2 regions of the Erwinia sp. 009765445 genome follow, and region 1 is predicted to be linked to the other one. Evidence: predicted binding sites of a transcription regulator. Region 1 holds the regulator's gene; the other holds the start of a gene.
The links. The regulator PurR, encoded in region 1, represses purine synthesis genes. The targets are predictions, from matches to a motif close to CANGCAAACGTTTGCNTG.
Positions count from the first base shown of each region.

Region 2: pyrD (quinone-dependent dihydroorotate dehydrogenase) is a predicted target of PurR. The motif match lies at 1,565-1,582, and genes of this name have one in related genera.

Region 1 covers NZ_JBYUWC010000010.1:74,742-77,880, reverse strand. The annotation lists gene punC (purine nucleoside transporter PunC) at 1-269, opposite strand, end outside; gene punR (DNA-binding transcriptional activator PunR) at 381-1,292, shown strand; gene purR (HTH-type transcriptional repressor PurR) at 1,365-2,390, opposite strand; gene cydH (cytochrome bd-I oxidase subunit CydH) at 2,684-2,773, shown strand; gene AC3Y5R_RS12745 (C40 family peptidase) at 2,822-3,139, opposite strand, start outside.
Region 2 covers NZ_JBYUWC010000005.1:212,839-215,977, reverse strand. The annotation lists gene AC3Y5R_RS07010 (cell division protein ZapC) at 1-187, opposite strand, end outside; gene pyrD (quinone-dependent dihydroorotate dehydrogenase) at 363-1,373, opposite strand; gene ssuE (NADPH-dependent FMN reductase) at 1,758-2,309, shown strand; gene AC3Y5R_RS06995 (sulfonate ABC transporter substrate-binding protein) at 2,327-3,139, shown strand, end outside.

The DNA of each region.
Region 1 (3,139 bases):
ACCCACCACATTGCGCCACAGCTGACGGAGAACAGACCCAGCCCCATCAGCAGAACGGGTTTACGACCAATCCGGTCAGAGAGTGGTCCCCACATCAACTGGGCGCTGGCAAATCCGGCCAGGAACAGACTCAGACTGGCACTGATTGCTCCAGCTTCAGTCAGCAAATCTTGCTGCATAACACCAAAAGCTGGCAGGTACATATCAGTGGCGAGAAAACCTGCAACGCTGAGCAGCGCGAGGTAAATAATAAATCCTTTAGATGGCATTCTGTTGCTCTTTATCAGGTGAATGAAACGCTGCGCAGTGTAATTGAGTGGCAAAGCGCTTGTGAAACGGTAATATTTGCAGGTTGCGTTCAAAAAAATTGCAGGCAAATTATGTGGTCAGAACATTCCCTTGAAGTGGTCGATGCCGTGGCGCGCACCGGGAGTTTCACGGCGGCGGCGGCAGAGCTGCACCGCGTGCCTTCTGCTATCAGCTATACCATCCGTCAACTGGAAGAGTGGCTGGCTGTTCCTCTGTTTGAGCGGCGTCACCGCGATGTGGTGCTGACGGATGCCGGACGGCTTTTTAGTCAGGAAGGGCGTAGTGTTATCAAAAAAATGCTTTCCACCCGGCGTCAGTGTCAGCAGGTCGCTAATGGCTGGCGGGGGCAGATCAATATCGCTGTCGACCGCATTGTTAAACCGGCGAGGAGCCGCCAGCTGGTGGTGGATTTTTACCGCCATTTTCCTGATATGGAGCTGCATCTGACGTCGGAAGTGTTTAACGGCGTCTGGGACGCACTGGCCGACGGGCGGGTGGATGTGGCAATCGGCGCAACCCAGGCTATCCCGGTGGGGGGGCGCTTCGCCTTCCGCGATATGGGGATGCTGAACTGGCGCTGTGTGGTGAAGGCCGATCATCCACTTGCTCAGCTGGAGGGGGAGGTCAGCGATGAGGAGATTGGCGATTGGCCCTCACTGGTGCTGGAAGATACCTCCCGTGCTTTACCCAAACGGACTACGTGGACGCTGGATAATCAGCGCAGGCTGGTGGTGCCGGACTGGGAAAGTGCGTTTGACTGTCTGCTGGCCGGGCTGTGTGTTGGAATGGTACCGGGGCATTTTGCCCGGCCATTTTTGCAGAACGGGGAACTGGTTGAGCTGGCGCTTGAGTCAGTATTTCCGGACAGCCCATGCTGCGTCAGCTGGGCGGAGCAGCAGGCTTCACCAGCACTGAGCTGGCTGCTGGAGTATCTGGGGGAAACCGGCACGATGAACAGTGAGTGGCTGCGGGAAGAAACCTGAGGGGCGAATAAATTCTCCCCTCAACTGAGATCTGCACGATTGTAAGGGTGGGATTCATTCCGCCCTTAACGTCTAGCGGCGGTAATCGACAAACGGACCGTCTGCCACCGAGCGGCGTTCGATCAGGTTGGGATGCACTTCAATGGTTTGTGGCTCTTCGCGCTTGCTGGTAATGCGGTCGAGCAGCATTGCAAAGGCAGTTTCGCCCAGCTGTTGTTTAGGCTGGTGAACCGTGGTCAGCGCCGGGGTGAAATAGCGGGCATTGCGCACGTTATCATAACCGATCACCGAAATATCCTGCGGTACGCGCAGGCCCATCTCATCCGCCGCGCAGATGGCGCCCATGGCCATCACATCGCCGCCGCAGAAGACCGCCGTGGGGCGCTGCTTCTGAGACAGAATCTGCTGCATGGCACGGTAGCCAGACTCTGGTTCGAAATCTCCCTGTACCAGCCACTCATCTCGAACTGAAATTCCCGCTTCGGAAAGTGCTTTCAGAAAACCGGCATGGCGGCCACCGCCAGTATTACGTTCCATTTGTCCCGGGATCACCCCGATATCACGGTGACCGCGGTCAATCAGATAGCGGCCCGCCATATAGCCTCCTTCAAAGGCATTATCCAGCACGGTATCGGTGAAATCGCCGCGTGATTCGCCCCAGTCCATTACCACCATTGGGATATTGCGATTGTTTTCCAGCATAGTGATCAGCGGCTCCGGATATTCCGAGCACATCACCAGCAGACCATCGACGCGCTTTTGCGCCATCATCGACAGATATGCCTGCTGCTTTTGCAGATCGTTATGGGCATTGCCCAGGATCAGGGTATAACCCTGATCAAAGCAGCAGTTCTCCACTGCTTCGATGATCTCGGCAAAATAGGGCGCTTCGCTGGAAGTGGCCAGCAGACCAATGGTTTTGGTATGGTTAACCTTCAGGCTGCGGGCGACAGCGCTGGGAGAATAATGCAATTCTTTGATTGCGGCCCATACGGCTTCCTGCGTCTCTTCAGCGACAAAGCGGGTTTTATTGATGACGTGGGAGACAGTGGTGGTGGACACCCCTGCACGTTTGGCCACATCTTTTATTGTTGCCATTAACTAGCTACTCCTGCACTTATCGTAACGTACTGATAAGCATATTGTTAAACGTTTGCCTGGATACGCAAAAACCGGACGTCTGGGGGCACTTTTTGCGGTGGATTCCGGAGACGTCAGGAAGGAAAAAAGGGTATTTCAACCCGTCATTGCGCACGCGGCACGCAGTCTGCCGGGGGTTGCGCAACGAAAAAAAGAATTCTAACAAGCCTGAGCACAGAAAACGAGATTTTTACCGACAAGTATGGGAAAATCGATGACGTTATAAACTGTAAGGGTATTAAGGAGTCGTGATGGATACCGATCTGAAGTTTTCAATACTGACAACCGTTTGCGCTTTGCTGATGATTGTCGCTTTCAGTTTTACCGCAGTAATGCACTAAGCCTTACGGGCCGCTCATCAGAACGGCCCCGTCTCTTCTGCCGACCTGTTAGCGAATCGTTTTCGGCGTCATCATCCTGCGGGCACCAATATAGTGGCGCTGCCAGTAATCATCGCTCAGAGCACTAACCTGAATATCCTTGCCGGTGCGCGGTGACTGAATGAATTTACCATTGCCCAGATACACGCCAACGTGGTCAGCTGTGCCGCGACCATTGATGCGGAAAAACACCAGATCGCCTTTTTCCAGCTCGCCACGTTTGATATTAGCCGCATCGCGCAGGTGATACATTTCATTGGCAGTGCGGGGGATTTTAAACTTCACCAGGTCTTTATAGGCATACCAGACCAGGCCGCTGCAGTCGAA
Region 2 (3,139 bases), on a different contig from region 1:
TCTCTTCAAAGGTGAAAAACAGAGCGGCATCATCGACACAAAATCCAGAAGTATCAAAGGCATCCGGCGTCAGCATCTTGCGGGGGAAGCGTGAACGGAACAGCATACCGTCGGCCAGATCCAGCATCATGCGATCGTGTTCGGCATCAAAAAACCAGCGCCAGCTGTCGTCAGGTTTAATCCTCATGATCGGTCCTGTAGTGAGAAATGAAAATCCGCTATTTATTGGCGTTACCGGTTCAACTAAGCAGCTGGGTTTAACCGGAATCGTCAAAATAGTCTGAATATCGTTTAAACAGGATAAAATATAAACGAGCCAGAGGCGAAAATAAAGCCCCTGGCATATTTAAATAAGAATCAGCTTAGAGATGGGTCACAATTTCTTTTATCAGCGGCGGACCTTTGTAAATAAATCCGGAATATATTTGCACCAGCGAAGCGCCAGCGGCAACTTTTTCCCTCGCTGAAACCAGCGAATCAATACCACCCACGCCAATAATTGGCAGGCGCCCCTGAAGTTCCAGGGAGAGGCGACGAATAACTTCAGTGCTGCGCGACTGAACCGGACGACCACTTAATCCTCCCGCTTCATCACTGTGTTTTAAGCCGCTGACCAGCGAACGGTCAAGAGTAGTATTGGTGGCAATCACACCATCAATATTATGGCGAACTAAACTATCGGCAATTTGGATCAATTCTTCTTCTGAAAGATCCGGCGCGATCTTTACCGTCACCGGAACATATTTGTGATGAATCGTTGCAAGATCTTTCTGCTTTTGTTTTAACGCCTGCAAGAGATCGTCCAGCGCCTCACCATATTGCAGCGTGCGTAAACCTGGCGTGTTAGGTGAAGAGATATTGATCGCGATATAGCCCGCGTAAGGATAAATTTTATCCATGCAGGTTAAATAATCGTCCTTGCCCTGCTCAACCGGAGTATCTTTATTTTTGCCAATATTAATCCCTAACACGCCGTCGAAATGAGACTTTTTGACATTCTCGACCAGACGATCCACACCCAGATTATTAAATCCCATCCGGTTAATAATCCCTTCCGCTTCCAGCACGCGGAACATCCTTGGCTTATCGTTGCCCGGCTGTGGGCGCGGCGTGACGGTACCGATTTCAATAAAGCCGAAGCCCATTGCGCCGAAGGCATCAATGCACTCACCGTTTTTATCCAGGCCAGCAGCCAGACCCAGGGCGTTTTTAAACGTCAGTCCCATGCAGGTCACCGGCTTAAAAGGAAGAGACTGGCGAACCAGGTGAATAAGAGGTGTACCGGTTACCCGATGCAGCTGCGTGAGGGTCAGTTCATGCGCACGCTCAGCATCAAGCTGAAACAGCGCCTTACGAACCAGATTGTACATGATCGCTCCTGAATGCCCGAAGCCCCGGGCCTGGAAAGGACTAACAGTTGATATCTTGCGATATAAACCCTGAAATTTGCGTTCGCCGTCCGGGGACGATCCTTCCCACCTTTATTATGTCTGGTATGAATGTGGCAAGGTTTACGCAGTGACGCTGCAGGCGCGGGGGAAAATGGTAAAGTCCTTTAGGCCGAAAGTAAAACGTTTGCGCTGAATTGATCGCAATCCGCCTGATGCCGCGCCGCGCCTGCCGCTCTTCCTCTATATCCAAAAAGTGACTTATCTCTGCCGGATAAATCATTTAAGCCTCCTGCCTGCCTCTGTCAGGATAGTTTCATTCCTTCGAAAATAAGTTTAATCAATAACTTTTAGTTATAAGGAGTGGTTATGCGCGTTATTACTTTGGCGGGAAGCCCTCGCTACCCCTCTCGCTCCACAGCTCTGCTGAGCCTCTGCCAGCAGGCACTCGAAAAGCGCGGCGTCGAAGTCATCCCGTGGAATCTGCATAATTTTCATCCTGAAGATCTGCTGTATGCCCGTTTTGATTCTCCGGCCCTGCTGGCGCTGAAAGAAGATCTTGCCATTGCAGACGGGCTGATTATCGCCACTCCGGTCTACAAGGCTTCCTTCTCTGGTGCACTGAAAACGATCCTGGACCTGCTTCCCGAGCGCGCACTGGAACATAAAGTGGTTCTGCCACTGGCAACGGGCGGCACCATCGCACACATGCTGGCGGTCGATTACGCCCTTAAGCCGGTACTCAATGCACTTAAAGCACAGGAAGTGCTGCACGGTGTCTTTGCCGACGACGCACAAATTACCAATTACGACCGTACGCCGGAACTGTCATCAGTGCTGGCGTCCCGTATTGCGGAATCAGTAGAAACCTTCTGGCACGCCCTGGCCCGTCGCCACCAGCCACTGGTCGCTGCTGTATAAAGTTTAAGGTAAGAACTATGAGCCTGTTTTCACGTTTAGCTTCGGCGCTGGTTATCGGCAGCATTCTGACCAGCAGCGCATTTGCTGCTGAGCCCGTCGCACCCAAGACGTTCCGCATTGGTTACCAGAAGGGCTCGGTCAGCATGGTGCTGGCCCGCTCACACCAGCTACTGGAAAAACGTTTTCCCGACACACTAATCAAATGGGTTGAATTCCCGGCCGGACCGCAAATGCTTGAAGCCCTGAATGTGAACAGCATCGATCTGGGCAGTACCGGCGATATTCCGCCTATTTTTGCCCAGGCCGCCGGTGCCGATCTGCTGTATGTTGGAGCCGAGCCGCCAAAGCCGAAAGCAGAAGTGATCCTGGTTGCGAAAAACAGCCCGATCCAAACCGTGGCTGAACTTAAAGGCCACAAGGTCGCTTTCCAGAAAGGCTCCAGTTCACATAACCTGCTGCTGCGCGCGCTGGGAAAAGCCGGGCTGAAGTTCAGCGATATCCGGCCCACTTACCTGACTCCTGCTGATGCGCGTGCCGCCTTCCAACAGGGCGATGTGGCTGCCTGGGCCATTTGGGATCCCTACTACTCCGCCGCATTGCTGGAAGGCGGGGCCAGGGTGCTGACCGATGGCAGCCAGTTGAATCAGACTGGTTCGTTCTACCTCGCTACCCGCCCTTTCACTGAAGCTAACGGCACCTTTATCACTCAGGTATTACAGACCTTCAGTCAGGCAGATGCGCTGACTATCAGCGACCGCAATAACAGTATCAACCTGCTTTCCCAGGCGATGGGCCTGCCAAAACCGGTGATCGCCAGCTATCTGGATCAC